DNA from 3 places in the Zoogloea oryzae genome. Region 1 is predicted to be linked to each of the others. Evidence: riboswitches for the same ligand, from Rfam matches in the RefSeq annotation. Region 1 holds a riboswitch; each other region holds the start of a gene.
The links. A riboswitch is a leader RNA that binds a small molecule or an ion and turns the genes downstream of it on or off. The one in region 1 is predicted to bind cobalamin.
Positions count from the first base shown of each region.

Region 1 (7,348 bases):
TCCGGATATCGCCGGCTGCCCTGCCCCACCTGCGCGCCGACAAACCAGTCCGGCGCCACCTGATAAAACCCGCCGGCCGTGAACTGCCGCGTCACACCCAGGCTGCGCTGCTGCTGGCGGTAGTACGCAAAATCGTCGGTCGCCTCGCGCTGTTCAGCGGAGAGCTCACCCTTCCAGTCCGGCCCGGCTGTCCAGCGCCAGCGGCCCACGAGGCTGTTGGCGTTGTTGTCCAGAAAACCGAACTCCCGGTAACGCGACACCGCCAGCTCGTAATCGAGGGTGAACTGCTGCCCCGCGTAGTACTTCTCCAGGCCCAGGCCCAGCTTGGTGGTGCTGTTCCAGTCGCCCATCCCCTTCAGGCCGGCCGCGGTGGCCGCCGCCGCACCGGAGAGCCGGAACAGGTTGCTGTCGTAGGTGAAGGTTTCGCTAACGCTGATCCGCGAGCCGATGCCCTTGCCCAGCGGCAGGTCGATGGGGTCGCTGCCCCGGTCTTCCGCCGCCACCTTTGCCGACTCGTCGGACAGCGCCCGGCTCAGCTCCAGATACGGCGGGTCCGGCTCGTCGCTCTCGAAAAGCGGCCCCGGCCTGCGCGGTTCGCCCAGCATGGTCGAAACGTGGAGGGCCACGCCTTCGCTACCAAAAGCGGGCAGACCTGCCCCGATCAGCAGCAAAACACCCCCGACACGAACACCAAAATCACGCAAATCCGCACCCCGATTAGCAAGTTGCAGCATCTTGAGGGAGAAGCGGACGAAATCAAGCCAAATTTTACGCATTTTGCAAAAGCACCGGCGTTCTGCACAGTTTTTTGCAAACAAATTCACATATCCAATAAATTTGACATTAACAATATCGAACTTGCAGTACATTCCGCATCGACCAGACAACCATCGGGATACAACAGTCCGCCATGCAGGCCGCCATCGAACGACAGGCGCCGGGCATCAAGCCCCACCTGTCCCTGATCTCCATCTTCGAGGCCCTTCTCGACCCGATCGCCTTCTCCGGCAGCCTGCTGGGGGTGGCGAACTGGTTTGGCGTGGGCGGGCAGCCTGCCTACGCGGTGCTGGCGATCACGGTGTTCCTGCTGGCCCAGCCGATGCCGATGCACATCGACAGCGGCCTCAAGGCGCTGTACCGGGGAAGCTGGCTGAAGGGGGTCGCGCTGTTCGGCATCCTCACCCTGATCGGCCTCTTGACGGGCTTTGGCAGCGCCTACGCGCCAGAGGTACTGCTGGTGTGGTTCGTGGTCGGGCCGGCGACGGCCGCCCTCGCCCGCCATGCCGCCCACACCTTCACGCCGATGGTCATGGCCCACGCGGGCTACCGCCAGCGGGCGGTGATCGTGGGTGCCAGCCACGCCGGCCTGGCCGTGGCCGACCGTCTCGAACGCTCCCGCCGCGCCGGCAAGCGCCTGCTCGGCTTCTTTGACGACCGCCATTCGAGCCGCCACGCCCGCGCCGGCATCCACCATCTGGGCAAGATCAAGGATCTGGTGGACTACGTGCGCGACAACGACGTGGACGTGATCTACATCGCCCTGCCCATGAGCAGCCAGCCGCGCATCCTCCAGTTGCTGGACGAGCTGCGCGACACCACGGTGTCGATCTATTTCGTGCCGGATTTCTTCATGACCGACCTGATCCAGGCGCGCATGGACGACCTGGGCGGCCTGCCCGTGGTGGCGGTATGCGAATCACCGTTCACCGGCGTCAATGGCCTCTTCAAGCAGGCTTTCGATTTCATGCTGGCGGCGGCCATCCTGGTGATGATCTCGCCGCTGCTGGTGGCCATCGCCATCGCAGTGAAGGCCACTTCGCCGGGCCCGGTACTGTTCCGCCAGTACCGCTACGGCCTCGACGGGGAGCGCATCCTGGTCTACAAGTTTCGCTCCATGAGCGTCTGCGAGAACGGCGACACCATCACCCAGGCCCGGGTGGGCGACAGCCGGGTGACGCCTCTGGGCGCCTTTCTGCGGCGCACCTCGCTGGACGAGCTGCCCCAGTTCATCAACGTGCTCCAGGGCCGCATGAGCATCGTCGGCCCGCGCCCCCACGCTGTGGCCCACAACGAGACCTACCGCAAGCTCATCAAGGGCTACATGATCCGCCACAAGGTGCGCCCGGGCATCACCGGCTGGGCCCAGGTGAACGGTTGCCGGGGCGAGACCGAGACGCTGGACAAGATGAAGCGGCGCATCGACTTCGACCTGGAATACCTGCGCAACTGGTCCTTCCTGCTCGACCTGCGGATCATCCTGCGCACCGTCGGCCTGATCCGCAAAGACCCGAACGCTTACTGAGGCCGACCTGAAAATACGAAAACGCAGCCTGCCGAGGGCTGCGTTTTTTTGCTTCAGGGGGAGCGCGCGCGGTAGGTCGGACTTCAGTCCGACATCACGGGTTGAGCAGGCAGGGGTTGTTGGACTGAAGTCCGACCTACAGGGGCAGGACACTTCGTCTGCCCGCAACCGACGGACTTACAGCGTCAAGCTGTCGCCGGGCTTGGGCAGCATCACGTCCTTCCAGCCCAGCCGGTCGCGGATGGCCTGGGCGAAGGTGGCCGAGGCGCCGGCCTCGCCGTGGATCACGCAGGTGTGGCGCGGCGGGGTATGAACGCCGCCGATCCAGTCCAGCAGCCCGGCCTGATCGGCGTGGGCCGACAGCCCGCCCACCGTGTAGACGCGCGCCCGCACCGGCACCGGCTCGCCAAAGATGTGCACCAGCCGCGCCCCATCCACCAGCCGCCGGCCCAGCGTGCCGGCTGCCTGGAAGCCGGCGATCAGCACGCTGCATTCGCTGCGCGGCAGGTTCTCCCGCAGGTGATATTTGATCCTCCCGGCCTCGCACATGCCGCTGGCCGAGATGATGATCGCCCCGCTGCGCACGTCGTTGAGCGCCCGGGAGGCTTCCACGTCGGCCACGAACTCCAGCTTGAGCTTGTTCGGGTGCACCTTCAGCCACTCGAGCAGATCCCGCGTCTCGCTGTCGAGCAGCGCCGGGTGGGCCAGGGTGATGCGCGTCGCCTCGTTGGCCATGGGCGAATCCACGAACACCTTGAGGGGCTCCAGCCTTCCCTGCCGCACCAGATCGGCCAGGATGTAAATGATCTCCTGGGTGCGCCCCACCGCGAAGGACGGGATCACCAGATTGCCGTGGCAGGCCCGGGTGCGGCCGATGGCGGCGATGATCTCCTCCTCGGTCTCGGGCAGGGGGCGGTGCAGGCGGTCGCCGTAGGTGGATTCGATGAGCAGCAGGTCGGCCGACGGGATGATCTTCTCCGGGTCGTTCAGCACCGGCCGGTCGCGCATCCCGATGTCACCCGAGAACACCAGCCGGCGCGGCCGGCCCTCGCCCGCGGCGGTCACCTCCAGCCATGCCGAACCCAGGATGTGCCCCGCATCATGAAAGCGCACCGCGATGCCCGGCGCCGGCTCGATGGTCCTTCCGTAGGGCGCCGGCTGCAGCAGGCCGAGGGTGGTCTGGGCCTGGGCCACGGTGTAGAGCGGCGCCGCCACGCCCCGCTCGCTGCCGCCCCGGCGGTGCTGGTGGCGCAGCTGCCACTCGGATTCCTTCTCCTGAATGTGGGCGCTGTCGGGCAGGAGCACCGCCAGCAGGTCGATGGTGGCCGGCGTGGCGTAGATCGGGCCGCGGAAGCCCAGCACCGCCAGCCGCGGCAACAGGCCGGAGTGGTCGATGTGGGCGTGGGTCAGCAGCACGAAGTCGATGTCCCGCACGTCAAAGCCGAAATCCAGCGCCCGGAGGTTCTTGGCCCGGGCCTCGCGCCCGCCCTGGAACATCCCGCAATCGACCAGGAAGCGGACATCGCCGACTTCCACCAGGGTGCACGAGCCGGTCACCTCGCCGGCCGCGCCAAAGAAACGGACTCGCATTTGAACGCACCTCCTTGACGAATCGAGCATGAACCCGGCCAAGACGGATTGCAATGGCGCGCACTTCGCCGACCTCGCCCCATGCCGCGGACCCGCTGCCGGGGCGGACTAGATATGGGCCTCGACAACCCCCGACAGCCCTACCCGCAGTGCCCCGGCTTGACACGCCGGATACCACCCCCCTACCATCCGCCTCGTCATTGGTTCCCCGCAAGGGGATGAAAAGGGAAGCTGGTGCGAGGCCGTCGCCTCAAATCCAGCACTGCCCCCGCAACTGTAATCGGCGAGTTTCGTGCCCCCCACTGCCACTGGATGCGCTCCGGGAAGGCTGGCACGAGGCGACGACCCGAGAGTCAGGAGACCTGCCATGGCCCATTCCTTCAGTGCTTTTGGGGCGGGGTGTCCCTGAAACGAGGTGTCTTCCTGTCGCCACCGTGCGCCAGCGCGGATTGCAGGGCTTCCGCCCGTGCGTTGACGCCGGGCGCGGCTCCAGGTCCTCGATTCTCCGCCCCCCAATTCGGAGAATCGCCTTGCTCGCCACCGTTCAGACTCCATCCGCATCCGCCAGCGCGTCGGCCATCGCCGCCCTGCAGGTGATCCGCCGCAACGGCGCCGTCGTCGCCTTCAACGCTGACAAGATCGCCATCGCCATGAGCAAGGCCTTCCTGGCCGTCGAGGGCAGCGCCAGCGGCGGCTCGGCCCGGGTCCGGGAGATCGTCGCGCGGCTCACCGACACCGTGCTGCGCGCCCTCACCCGCCGCCTGCCCGATGGCGGCACGGTGTCCATCGAAGACATCCAGGATCAGGTGGAGCTGGCCCTGATGCGCTCCGGCGAACACGACGTGGCCCGGGCCTACGTGCTCTACCGCGAACGCCGCGCCGCCGAACGGGCTGCCGGCATGGCATCCGCGGGCACGCCGACCCTCCACGTGCTGGCCGACGGATGTCGCATTCCCCTCGACACCAACGCCCTGCTCCGCCACTGCGAGGCCGCCTTCGCCGGCCTGGGCAACGAGGTGTCGGCCCACGCGGTGCTCGATCTGGCCCTCCGGAACCTCTACGACGGCGTCCCGCTGGCCGACGTGGACCAGGCGCTGATCCTCGCCGCGCGCAACCTGATTGAGCGGGAGCCAGCCTACAACCGGGTCACCGCGCAACTCCTCCTCGCCAGCCTCGCCCGGGAAGTCCTCGGCCAGCCGGTGAGCCTGGCCGACCTGCCCGGCCACTACGCCGAGGCCCTGCCGGCCTTCATCCGCACCGGCATCAATGCCGAACTCCTCGACCCGCGCCTCGCCGAATTCGACCTGGGCCGCCTTGGCGCCGCCCTGGTGCCCGAGCGCGACCAGCAGTTTGGCTACCTGGGCCTGCAGACCCTCTACGACCGCTACTTCCTTCACATCGACGGGCGGCGCATCGAGCTGCCGCAGCTCTTCTTCATGCGCGTGGCGATGGGGCTCGCGGTGGGCGAGATTGACCGGGAGGCCCGCGCCATCGAGTTCTACAACCTGATCTCGTCCTTCGATTTCATGTGCTCGACGCCGACCCTGTTCAACAGCGGCACCCGCCACTCGCAGCTGTCGTCCTGCTACCTCACCACGGTATCGGACGACCTGGAAGGCATCTACCAGGCGGTCAAGGAGAACGCCCTGCTGCAGAAGTACGCCGGCGGCCTGGGCAACGACTGGACCCCGGTGCGCGCCCTGGGCAGCCGCATCAAGGGCACCAACGGCCAGAGCCAGGGGGTGATTCCCTTCCTCAAGGTGGTGAATGACACCGCGGTGGCGGTCAATCAGGGCGGCAAGCGCAAGGGCGCGGTGTGCGCCTATCTCGAAACCTGGCACCTGGACATCGAGGAGTTCCTCGACCTGCGCAAGAACACTGGCGACGAGCGCCGCCGCACCCACGACATGAACACCGCCAACTGGATTCCCGACCTGTTCATGAAGCGGGTGATGGACAACGCCGACTGGACGCTGTTCTCGCCGTCGGACGTGCCGGACCTTCACACCCGCTTCGGCGCCGATTTCGAGGCCGCCTACTGCGCCCACGAGGCCCGGGCCGACGCCGGCGAGATCCGGCTCTTCAAGCGCATCCCGGCCGTGCAGCTGTGGCGGCGGATGCTCACCATGCTCTTCGAGACCGGCCACCCGTGGATCACCTTCAAGGACGCCTGTAACCTGCGTTCGCCCCAGCAGCACGTGGGCGTGGTGCGCAGCTCCAACCTGTGCACCGAGATCACCCTCAACACCTCCGACGACGAAACCGCCGTGTGCAACCTGGGCTCGATCAACCTGCTCGCCCACCTGAAGGACGGCGCCCTCGACCAGGACAAGCTCGCCCGCAGCGTGCAGACCGCCATGCGCATGCTCGACAACGTGGTGGACATCAACTTCTACGCCACCCCCAAGGCACGCCGGGCCAACCTGCGGCATCGCCCGGTGGGCCTGGGCATCATGGGTTTTGCCGACTGCCTGTACGCCCTCGGCCTGCCCTACGCGTCCGACGCCGCGGTGGCGTTTGCCGACCAGTCGATGGAAGCCGTGTGCTATCAGGCCTACCGCGCCTCCACCGAACTCGCCCGGGAGCGCGGCCGCTACGGGAGCTTCGAGGGCAGCCTGTGGAGCCGGGGCATCCTGCCACCCGATTCCCTCGACCTGCTCGCCGCCGGTCGCGGCGGCCAACTGGAGGTGAACCGCGACAGCCACCTCGACTGGCCCGCCCTGCGCGCCCGCATCGCCCGCCACGGCATGCGCAACGCCAACTGCGTGGCCATCGCCCCCACCGCCACCATCTCCAACATCGTCGGCGTGTCGGCCAGCATCGAGCCGGCCTACCAGAACCTCTACGTCAAATCCAACCTGTCAGGCGAATTCACGGTGGTGAACGAAGCCCTGGTGCGCGACCTCAAGGCCCTCGACCTGTGGGACGAGGTGATGGTGGCCGACCTCAAGTACTTCGACGGCGCCCTCGCCCGCATCGACCGGGTGCCCGACGAGATCAAGGCCCGCTACGCCACCGCCTTCGAGATCGAGCCCGAATGGCTGATCGAAGCCGCCGCCCGCCGTCAGAAGTGGATCGACCAGGCCCAGTCCCTCAACCTCTATCTCGCCACACCCTCCGGCCGCAAGCTCGACGAGATCTACAAGCTCGCCTGGCTGCGCGGCCTCAAGACCACCTACTACCTGCGCACCCTGGGCGCCAGCCAGCTCGAAAAATCCGGTGGCCGCGACGACACCCCGCCCGCCGACGAAGCCCCCCGCTTCTGCGCCATCGACAACCCGGAATGCGAGACCTGCCAATGAGCACCGCCCGCTTCAACGACTGGGACATTCCCGCGCCGGCCCCGGTGCCCGCCATGGCCACCGACGCCCGGGCTGCCATCAACGCCGCCGACAAGCGCATCGTCGGCGGCCGGGCCGACATCAACCAGCTCGCCCCGTTCAAATACCCCTGGGC
Region 1 is NZ_BSPX01000005.1:71,392-78,739, forward strand. Features, by position in the region: gene QQK25_RS03460 (porin family protein) at 1-626, opposite strand, end outside; gene QQK25_RS03465 (undecaprenyl-phosphate glucose phosphotransferase) at 911-2,302, shown strand; gene QQK25_RS03470 (MBL fold metallo-hydrolase RNA specificity domain-containing protein) at 2,480-3,892, opposite strand; cobalamin riboswitch at 4,077-4,276, shown strand; gene QQK25_RS03475 (ribonucleoside-diphosphate reductase subunit alpha) at 4,423-7,194, shown strand; gene QQK25_RS03480 (ribonucleotide-diphosphate reductase subunit beta) at 7,191-7,348, shown strand, end outside.

Region 2 (7,348 bases), on a different contig from region 1:
CGCGGCCCCGGCCGCCGCTTCCGCAGCGGCCATCTCCCGGTACAGCGCAGCGGCAGCGGCCACCGCCTCGCGGCGCGGCTTTCGCCGTACCGAGGTGTATCCCAGAATGCTCCGCTCGGCATTACGGTCTGGCGTCACCGTGGCCAGCACCCAGTAGAAACTGCCGTCCTTGGCCATGTTCTTCACGTAGCCGATGAACTCCTGCCCGGCCGCGATGTGATCCCACAGCAGCTTGAACACCGTGCGGGGCATATCCGGGTGGCGGATGATGTTGTGCTGGCTGCCCAGCAGCTCGGCCTCGGTATAGCCCGAAAGCGCGATGAAGATCCGGTTGGCGTACAGGATGCGGCCCTTCGCGTCGGTCTTGGTGACGATGAAGTCGTCGTCGCCCAGCGAGCGCTCGACCGCCGTCGGTGAAATCCTCGGTTTCACGTTGTCCCTCTTCCTCATCCCCGCGTTGCCCGCGGTGTAATGTGCGGTGGATCCACGCCCCGCTCCGGCAGCGCCGCCGGTGGATGCGCGCCACACCGGTCTGCCGGGACCAGTGCTGCTATGTCGGCACATCCCGGAGCGGGCTGAAGTCAAAACCCGTAAAAAACCGTAGCATCCGCAGGGACATAGGCCACCAGGGCGCTCGCCGTCCGGCTTCAGGCGGGGTCGCGCACCCCGCGCCCGGGTGCCGCAGACGCCTGCCCCGTGGTTAAATCCGGCCCATGAGCCGCCCGTCCGACGCCCCGCCCCCCGAACCCTCCCGCCACCGGGAACCCGCCTGGTCCGACTACGCCGTGCTGGTGGTGGATGACGAAGCCGGCGTGCGCAACTTCCTCGAGCGCGCCCTGCGCGCCCGGGGCTGCCGGGTGGACGTGGCGGGCTCGGCCGAGGAGGGCGCCCAGCGCCTCGCCGAGCACCACTTCGACGCCATCGTCCTCGACATCGCGATGCCCGGCCGCTCCGGCCTCGAATGGCTGCGCAGCCTGAAGAACGACGGCTACGCCGGCGACGTGATCCTCATCACCGCCTTCGCCGACATCGAAACCGCCATCGACGCGCTGCGGGCCGGTGCCTCGGATTTCGTGCTCAAGCCCTTCCGGGTGGACCAGATCGTCAATTCGCTCCAGCGCTGCTTCGAGCGCGCCCGCCTCGACCGGGAGAACTTCGTGCTGCAGCGCCAGGTGGCCGGGCTGGTGGGCCCGGTGGAAGGGCTGGTCGGCCATTCCGAGCCCATGCGCCGGCTGTCGGACCTGATCCGCCGCGTCGCGCCCACCCCGTCCACGGTGCTGATCCTCGGCGAATCCGGCGTCGGCAAGGAGGTCGCGGCCCGCGCACTGCACCAGATCAGCCCCCGCGCCGAGCGCTCCTTCGTGGCCCTCAACTGCGCCGCGGTGTCGGCCGAGCTGATGGAAAGCGAGCTCTTCGGCCACGTGCGCGGCGCCTTCACCGGCGCCCGCGAGGCCCGCCGCGGGCTGTTCCACTACGCCAATGGCGGCACGCTGTTCCTCGACGAGATCGGCGAACTCCCGCTGCCCATGCAGACCCGCCTGCTGCGGGTGCTCGAAGAACGCCGCATCCGCCCGGTGGGCAGCGAGGCCGAGGTGCCGGTGGACGTGCGCGTGGTAGCCGCCACCAACCGCGACCTGCGCGCCGAGGTGGCCGCCGGGCGCTTCCGGGAAGACCTGTTCTACCGGCTCGAGGTGGTCACCGTCACCATCCCGCCGCTGCGCGAACGGCGCGCCGACATCGCCGACCTGGCCCTCCACTTCAACGCCCAGCTGTCCACCCGCCTCGGCCTGCCACCCCTCAACCTCGGCCCGGCCGATCTCGCCCGCCTCGCCGCCTACGCCTGGCCCGGCAACGTGCGCGAGCTGCGCAACCTCATCGAACGCTCGCTGATCCTCGGCAGCCTGCCCGCCACCGGCGAAGCCGCCGGCTTCTCCGATCCGCTCCCCCTGTCGCTGGCCGAGGTCGAGAAGCGCCACATCCTGGCGGTGCTCGACCAGTGCGGCGGCAACCGCGCCCGGGCCGCCGCGCTGCTGGGCGTCTCCCGCAAGACCCTCGACCGCAAGGCGATCGAGTGGGGCGTGGCCTGACGCCACCCGACGTGGGCAGCCTCGCCGAACGCCTCAGCCGCTCCGTCCGCGCCAAACTGCTGGCGATGGTGCTGGCACCCCTGCTGCTGGGGGTGCCGATGCTCCTCGGGCTGGTGTGGCTGTGGGGCAATGAGGGCTACCACCGGCTGGTCAATTACAAGGTCGGCTCCGATCTCGTCACCGCCCACGAATACTTCGCCCGGATGCGCCAGAACGTGGCCGTGGATCTGGACGCCCTGGCCGGCAGCCAGCGCCTCGCCCGGGCCATGGCCGGCGGATCGCCCGAAGCCCTGCGCGCCTACCTCGAAGAAGCCCGCCAGCAGGCCGGGCTGGATTTCCTGTTTCTCCTCGACGCCCACGGGCGCATCATCGCCACCCCGCACGCCACCGGCTCCCACGCCGAACGCACCCACTGGCCGGTGGTGAACGCCGCGGTGGCCGGCGAAGCCTCCACCGCCATCGACGTGTTCGACGCCGAGCACCTCGCCGCCATCGACCGCAGCCTCGCCCGCCGCGCCCGGCTGGCCCTGGTGCCCACCCCCGCCGCCGCCCCGGACACCCGCAGCGAGGAAACCCGCGGGCTGCTGATCCACTCCGCCACCCCGGTCAAGGACGACGCCCGCCGCACCACGGCCGTGCTCGAAGGCGGCGTGCTCCTCAACGGCAACAGCGAGATGGTCGACCGCATCAACGCCATCATCTACCGGGACGGCACCCTGCCCCTGGGCAGCAAGGGCACCGCCACGCTGTTCCTGGGCGACGCCCGCATCGCCACCAACGTGCGTCTCTTCGCCGGCGACCGGGCCCTCGGCACCCGCGCCTCCCAGGCCGTGCGCGACCACGTGCTGGGCGAAGGCAAGGTGTGGCTCGACACCGCCTTCGTGGTGAACGACTACTACGTGTCCGGCTACGAGCCGGTCATCGACAGCTTCGGCAACCGGGTCGGGATGCTCTACGTGGGCTTCCTCGAGGCGCCCTTCAGCGACGCCATGCACGGCGCGCTGCTCACCCTCTTCGCGGTGTTCGTCACCGTCAGCATCGCCGGCGCGGTGCTGTCGCTCAACTGGGCGCGCAGCGTGTTCAAGCCGATGGAGCGCCTCAGCGCCACCATCCGCCAGGTAGGCGAGGGCGACCACGACGCCCGGGTCGGCGCCGTCACCAGCCGCGACGAGATCGGCCAGCTCGCCGCTGCCTTCGACCAGCTCCTCGACAACCTCGCCGCCCGGCGCATGGAGCTCCAGCGCTGGGGCGACGAGCTCGACCGCAAGGTGGCCGAGCGCACCCGCGAGCTCGAGGCCGCCAACGCCACGCTGGACCAGGCCCGCCAGCACCTGGCGATGACCGAAAAGCTCGCCGCCATCGGCGAGCTCACCGCCGGCGTCGCCCACGAGATCAACAACCCGGTGGCCGTCATCCAGGGCAACCTCGACGTGCTGCAGGAGATCCTCGGCCCCGCCGCCGCGCCGGTGAAGGAGGAGATCCGCCTGATCCACGAGCAGACCCACCGCATCTGGCTCATCGTCACCAAGCTGCTCCAGTTTGCCCGCCCCGGCGAGTTCGCCGGCTACGCCGAAGGCATCGACCCGGCCCAGGTGATCGCCGACTGCCTGGTGCTCACCCGCCACAACCTGGAGCGCCGGCAGATCGAAGTGCGCGTGGACAACGCCGCCACCTGCCGCGTCGAGGTGAACACCAGCGAGCTCCAGCAGGTGCTCATCAACCTCATCGTCAACGCCATCCAGGCCATGCCCGAAGGCGGCCGACTCACCCTCAGCAGCCGCGACTGGATCGAGGACGGCCAGCCCGTCGGCGCCGACATCCAGGTGTGCGACACCGGCCAGGGCATCGCCGCCGAGGATCTGTCGCGCATCTTCGACCCCTTCTTCACCACCAAGAAAGGCTCGGGCACCGGCCTCGGGCTGTCGATCAGCTACGCCATCATCGAGCGCTACGGCGGCAGCATCGGTGTCACCAGCCACCCCGGCGAAGGCGCCTGCTTCACCGTCCGCCTGCGCAGCGAAGCCCGCTACAGCGACGCCCCCAGCGCCCCCGGCTTCGCCGCCCGGTGGATCGGGCCGGCCAAGGGCTGAACCACCCCGCATACCGCAAACGCTTGCCGCCCCGCAGCACATGCGGTTAGACTCCGCACCGTTACGGGTGCCGAGCCTGCGTCTGCAGGCAAGGTGAAACGGGAAGTCCGGTGACGTCGGGAGCACGCGCTCCCTGGCCATTCCGGCGCAGCCCCCGCTGCTGTAAGCCTGACGAATCTGCTCAACGCCACTGTGCTCGCGCACGGGAAGGTCGGCAGAAGAGGATGAAGGCGAGCCAGAAGACCGGCCTGTGACGTTTTGGTGTGGTATTGGCCCCGGGGTGTGGGCAGAGCCGACCGATGGGCTTGCCCGATCACTGTCCGTCCGTTCCCGTTCCATCCGCCTTTCCGGAACCACGTCCGCCACTGGTCTTTGCCTGCCCGGCCCGCCGGCCACCGGTCCGTCTTTTCGTCTTTCGCTGCTTCTGCGCGCCCCCCGATGCCTTGCCGCACTTCGTCCAATCGTCACGAAGGGAAGCAAGATGCACATCGAACCGGGGTACGTCGCCAGTGCCAAGATCCTCGCCGCCAACGCCGCCGCCGTCGCCCTGCTGGGCAGCCAGTCGGTCCACCTCCTCAAAGCACCGCAGCTGATCGTCCGCAGCCTGATCGCGGCGGTCGCCTTCACCCTGTTCATGCAGGCCTTCCACCTGCCGGTGGGGCCATCCGAGCTGCACTTCCTGGGCGCCATGCCGCTCTACCTGGCGCTGGGCTTCGTGCCGACGCTGTTCGGCTTCGCCCTCGGCCTGCTGGCCCAGGGGCTGCTCTTCGCGCCGGCCGACCTGCTCCACCTGGGCGTCAATACCCTCTCGCTGGCCCTGCCGCTGGTGCTGGTGCATGCCACCCTCGGCCAGCGCCTGCGCGCCGCCGACGCCCAGCCCACGCTGCGCAGCATCCTCAAGCTCGACGCGGCCTTCTACGGCGGCGTCACCCTGATGGTCGGCTTCTGGCTGGCCATCGGCGAGGTGGCGACGCCGCTCTCCGCCTGGCTTTCCTTCGCCTCCTCCTACGCCGCCATCGTGGCCGTCGAGCCGATCCTCACGCTGCTGACGGTGCATGCCATCGCCCGCCGCCAGCACAGCGCGGTGGTGCGGCTGTGCTTCCAGCCCCAGGCGGTCTGAGCCATGACCGGCAAGGTCTGGTTCGTGGGCGCCGGCCCCGGCGATCCTGAACTCCTCACCGTCAAGGGGCGGCGCCTGCTCGAAAGCGCCGGCGCGATCCTCTACGCCGGCTCGCTGGTGGATCAGGCGGCCACTCTGTTCGCGCCGCCCGGCTGCGCGATCCGCGACTCGAAGGACATGACCCTCGAGGAGATGACCGCCTGGCTGCTCGACCAGAGCGCCCGCCACGCCTGCGTGGTGCGCCTGCAGACCGGCGACCCCGGCCTGTACGGCGCGCTGGTCGAGATGACCCGCCCGCTCACCGCCGCCGGCGTCGAGTGGGCGGTGGTGCCCGGCGTGTCGTCGGCCTTCGCCTCGGCCGCCGCCGCCGGCGAAACCCTGACCCTGCCGGAAGTCACCCAGACGGTGATCCTCACCCGCGTGGCCGGGCGCACGCCCATGCCGCCGGGCGAGGAGCTCGAAGCCCTCGCCGCCCACCGCAGCACCCTGTGCATCTTCCTGTCGATCACCCTGCTGCACGAAGTCCAGCGCGCCCTGCGCGCCGCCGGCTGGGCCGAGGACGCGCCGATCCTGGTCGTCCAGAAGGCCAGCTGGCCCGGCGACGAGAAGATCGTCCGCGGCACCCTCGCCGACATCAAGCAGCGCTGCCAGGCCGAGAAGATCGCCAGCCAGGCCATGATCGTCGCCAGCCCCACCCTGGGCGCCGCCGACTGGCCGACCCTCGCCCGCTCCAAGCTCTACGACCCCGCCTTCGCGCACCGTTTCCGCAAGGCGACGGCCCGCGCCCCGGAGAACCCCGCATGAACGACACCACGATCCTCCTGGTGGGCCACGGCTCCCGCAACCGGGACGGCAACACCGAGATCCTCCACTTCGCCGCCCAGTGGCGCGAACGTCACCCCGCCTGGCGCATCGAAACCTGCTTCATCGAGCACGCCGACGTGCTCCTCGACGACGGCCTCGACCGCGCCGCCCGCGATACCCGCCACGTGCTGGTAATCCCCTTCATCCTCAACGCCGCCGGCCACGTGAAGATGGAGCTGCCCGCCGCCATCGAAGCCGCCCGCGCCCGCCACCCGGCCGTGCGCTTCAGCTGCGCCCGCCACCTGGGCATGGGCCGCGAGATCCTGCAGGTGCTGCAAGGCCAGCTCGACCGCCTGATGAAGGCCCTCGCCATGCCCGACCCGCAGACCACCGGCGTGATCCTCCTCGGCCGCGGCTCGTCCGACGCCGGCGCCAACGGCGAGCTCGCCAAGATGGCCCGCTGGCTGTTCGAGGACAACGACTTCGAGCTGGTCGACCTGGCCTTCACCGGCGTCACCTGGCCGCGCCTCGAAAGCGTCGTCCAGCGCCAGGTGCGCCTGGGCATGACCCAGCTGGCCATCGTGCCGGTGTACCTCTTCACCGGCGTGCTGATGGAGCGCATCAAGGCCCAGGTGGCGCGCCTGCACGCCCAGTACCCGCAGATCGCCTTCGCGCTGGGCACCCACTTCGGTTTCGACAAGGGCGTCTTCGACCTCCTCGACGCCAAAGTCGCCGGCCACGCCCTGCCCGAAGGCGGGCTGCTCGAATGCGACGGCTGCAAATACCGTCAGGCCGCCGAAGCCGAACACCTCCACGACCACAGCCACACCCACGTCCCGGGCCACGACCACGGGCACGACCACGCGCACGTCCACCCCGTCGCCGTCCATGCCTGATCCCACCATGCGCACCACCAACATCGTCACCGAACAGCTCACCGCAGCCGGCCGCGCCATCGAGCACGACTCCTTCGCCATCATCGATGCCGAAACCGGCCCCCACGCCTACAGCGCCGACCAGTGGCCGCTGGTGCGCCGGATGATCCACGCCAACGCCGACTTCGAGTTCAACGGCCTCACCGTCTTCCACCCCCGGGCGATGCAGGCCGGCCTCGCCCGCATCCTGGCCGGCGGCACGCCGGTGGTGGCCGACGTGGAGATGATCTGCGTCGGCCTCTCCCGGCCGCGCCTCGAACACTTCGGCATCACCACCCACCAGTTCATCTCCGACCCCGACGTGATCGACGC
Region 2 is NZ_BSPX01000081.1:9,963-17,310, forward strand. Features, by position in the region: gene QQK25_RS19400 (PAS domain-containing protein) at 1-432, opposite strand, end outside; gene QQK25_RS19405 (sigma-54-dependent transcriptional regulator) at 714-2,087, shown strand; gene QQK25_RS19410 (sensor histidine kinase) at 2,072-4,177, shown strand; cobalamin riboswitch at 4,226-4,443, shown strand; gene QQK25_RS19415 (energy-coupling factor ABC transporter permease) at 4,659-5,297, shown strand; gene cobM (precorrin-4 C(11)-methyltransferase) at 5,301-6,101, shown strand; gene QQK25_RS19425 (sirohydrochlorin chelatase) at 6,098-6,997, shown strand; gene QQK25_RS19430 (precorrin-8X methylmutase) at 6,990-7,348, shown strand, end outside.
Region 2: linked by a shared signal. The riboswitch ahead of QQK25_RS19415 (energy-coupling factor ABC transporter permease) and the one ahead of QQK25_RS03475 (ribonucleoside-diphosphate reductase subunit alpha) in region 1 are both predicted to bind cobalamin.

Region 3 (3,373 bases), on a different contig from region 1:
TGGCGAGGCGCAGCTGCAGCGTCACGTCACGCACCTTCCAGTCGGCGTGCAGATCGAGGATGCCGTAGCCGTCGAGCATCTCCTTGGTGTTGTCGAAGTCGCCCCCGAAGCGGCGCTTGCCCACGTGGGTCCAGGTGGCGCCGTAGCGGCCGGCGGTGGCGGCGTCGAACACCGCGCCGACCCGGTACTTGAGGTTGGGCACGAGGGTGACGGTGTTGCCGCTGTAGGGGCCATCCACGAACTTGGCGTTCTGGGTGATGAGGCCGGCGTTGAGCTCGAGGTTACGCAGGGCGCGCCAGCGGGCTTCGAGTTCGAGGCCTTCGCGGCGGGTGCGGTCGAAGTTCTCGTTGGCGTAGGTGATGGGGTTGTAGCCGATCTCGTCGGTGAGGCTGAGGCGGTAGATGGCGCCTTGCACCATCAGGCCGTCGGCCTTGTAGCGGGCGCCGACTTCGAGGTTGGTGCCGTGCTGGGGCCGCACGTTGCCGCCGGTGAACACCGGGGCGTAGGTGAGCGGGTCGTAGCCGAAGAGCTCGTCGGTGTTGGCAAAGCGGAACACCTGGCCCCAGCGGGTGAACAGCCGGGTGCTGCGGTCGAGATCCCAGGCGAGGCCGGCTTCGAAGGCGTTGCGGGCGTGGGTGGCTTCGCCGTCGATGCCATTGGCGCGGTCTTCGGCGTGCTGGCGGACAATCTGCCGGCGCCCGCCCAGGGTGAGGTGCAGGTCGGAGCGGAGCGAGGTGGTGTTCTGCACGTAGAAGGCGCGCGAGAGCTGCGAGCCAGCTTGATCCAGCGCGACGTTGTCCACCTTGCCGTGGAACACATCCAGCCCGGCGACGGTGGTGCTGGCCAGCCCCGCCAGGCCATGGCGCCACTGCAGGCGCGGGGTGAAGGCGGTGGTGTCGCGGTTGGCGATGTAGGGCGTGGCGCCGTACACGGCGTTCTGGCGCGAGGTGTTGTAGGTGATCTCGCCTTCGAGCATCAGGGTGTCGGTGATGGCGTAGCGTACGCCCGGGCGCAGGCGGTAGCCCTCGCGCTTCTGGTGGTCGGTGAGGCTGCGGGCGCGGGAGGCGTCGGCGTCGTAGTCGGCGCGCTTGATGGAGCCCGGCAGGCCGTTGGAATCGCCGTAGGCGGCCACGTCGACGAAGACTTCGCGCTCGTCGCCAAGGATGTGCCCGACCCGGCCGGAGACGGCGCGCTGGTCGCCCTGGGTGTTCTTGCGCCAGCCGTTCACGTCGGCGTAGTTGGCGAAGATGTTGAAGTAGGTGGCGTCGGCCGAACCGGCGGCGGATACATCGACCCGGCGGTAGCCGTAGCTGCCGAGGGTGAGCCCGGCGCTGGCGCGGGGGGCGCCGGATTTGTCGGTGATGATGTTGATCACGCCGCCCACGCTGCGGTCGCCGAACAGCACGCCGCCGGTGCCACGCATCACTTCGACGCGCTCGACGTTGTGCAGCGGGATGGCCGACCAGTCGATGCCGCTCATGTCCACCGGGTTGAGGCGCTGGCCGTCCACGAGGATCAGGGTGTTGCTGCCGGCGGATTCGCCGAAGCCGCGCAGGTCGACCACCGTGTCGATGCCCAGCGCGCCGGACATCGGGCGCACATCCACGCCGGCGGCCATGCCGAGCACGTCGGGCAGGCTGGCGCCGCTGCGGACGATGTCGTCGCGGCTGATGCGGGTGAGGCTGACGGGGGCTTTGGAGTCGGCGTCGTCGAAGCGGCTGGCGCTGACGACGACTTCGGGCTGCACGTCGGCGGCATGGGCCGGCGCGGCAAGGGCGGCAGCCACGGCGAGCGCGACGGCGGAAAGGCGGTTGATCATTTTTATGTGTTCTCCCTGGCCCGCTGGCGTCCCCGCCGGATCGGGCAAATCATGTGTGGAAGCACGTGAGGGGAGAAACCGCGAGATGCGCCGGAGAACACCGGCCGCGCCCGTCGCCACCACCCCGTGGCACTTCCGCTTGGTGTGTCCGAGGCCGGTATCCGGGCTTGCAGGCTGGGCCGGGTGGATTGACCACCGGCCGCGGCGCGTCGCCTTCCCAGGTTGAAAAACCCAGTGGCTCATTGACGCGCCATGCACCTGCTTACCGTTGCGGGGGCAGCACAGGCATGACGGCTTCGAGGAAGACCGCGCACCTGTTTCCCGTTTAACTCCTGGGCCGGATGGCCCGTGGAGCACCTGGAGCACTTTGTTGCCGGCAGACATCGCCGCCGGCACACAGCCTGCGATAATACCACCAATTCAGACACTTCCGGATTTCCATGAGCTGCGAACTGATCCTCGGCGGCGCCCGTTCGGGCAAGAGCCGCCTTGCAGAACAACGGGCCGCGGGCAGCGGCGCTGCCGTGCATGTCATCGTCACCGCCGAGGCGCTGGACGCCGAAATGGACGCCCGCATCACCCGCCATCAGGCCGACCGCCCCGCCGGCTGGCAGGTGGTCGAAGCGCCCCGCCAGCTCGCCGCGGCCCTCGAGGCCACCGCCGCGCCCGATCGCTGCGTGGTGGTCGACTGCCTGACCTTGTGGCTCGCCAACCTGCTGGACGGCGCCGAAACCCTCGCCCCCGGCGAAGGCGCCGAGTTGCTGCCGATGTTCGCCCGGGAGCGCGCCGCGCTGCTCGACCTGATCCCCCGCCTGCCCGGCCGGGTGATCTTCGTCGCCAACGAGGTGGGCCTTGGCCTGGTGCCCGAAACGCCGCTCGGCCGGCTGTTCCGCGACGAGGCCGGCCGCGTCAATCAGGCCGTGGCGGCCCTGTGCGAGCGGGTGGTCTTCGTCGCCGCCGGCCTGCCGCTGGTCCTCAAGGACACGCCCCGCCCCTGACCCCACTTCCCACCCTTCCCATTTCCCACCACCCGCCCCGCCCTGCTAGCATCCGCCGCTTCGCCCCGCCCCCGCCGCCGTCATGACCTACGCCATCGCCCGCCCCGACCAGGGCATCGCCGCCGCCCTCCAGCAGCGCATCGACACCAAGACCAAGCCCCTCGGCGCCCTCGGGCGGCTCGAAACGCTGGCGAAGCAGATCGGGCTCGTCCAGCAGACGTGCTCGCCCGAACTGCGCCAGCCGCAGATGCTGGTCTTCGCCGGCGATCACGGTGCGGCCAAGGCCGGCGTGTCGGCCTACCCCCAGGACGTGACCTGGCAGATGGTCGAGAACTTCCTGGCCGGTGGCGCCGCGATCAATGTCTTCGCCCGCCAGATGGGCCTCGGCCTGACGGTGGTGGATGCCGGCGTGGCCCATGATTTCCGCCCGCGCCCCGGCCTCATCGACGCCAAGCTCGGTGCCGGCACCGCCAACTATCTCGAAACCCCGGCGATGGACGCCGCCACCCGCGACGCCGCCCTGGCCCGCGGCCGCGAGCTCGCCCGCGCGCTGGCC
Region 3 is NZ_BSPX01000126.1:2,695-6,067, forward strand. Features, by position in the region: gene QQK25_RS21850 (TonB-dependent receptor) at 1-1,819, opposite strand, end outside; cobalamin riboswitch at 1,955-2,195, opposite strand; gene cobU (bifunctional adenosylcobinamide kinase/adenosylcobinamide-phosphate guanylyltransferase) at 2,260-2,817, shown strand; partial or broken gene QQK25_RS21860 (nicotinate-nucleotide--dimethylbenzimidazole phosphoribosyltransferase) at 2,900-3,373, shown strand, end outside.
Region 3: linked by a shared signal. The riboswitch ahead of QQK25_RS21850 (TonB-dependent receptor) and the one ahead of QQK25_RS03475 (ribonucleoside-diphosphate reductase subunit alpha) in region 1 are both predicted to bind cobalamin.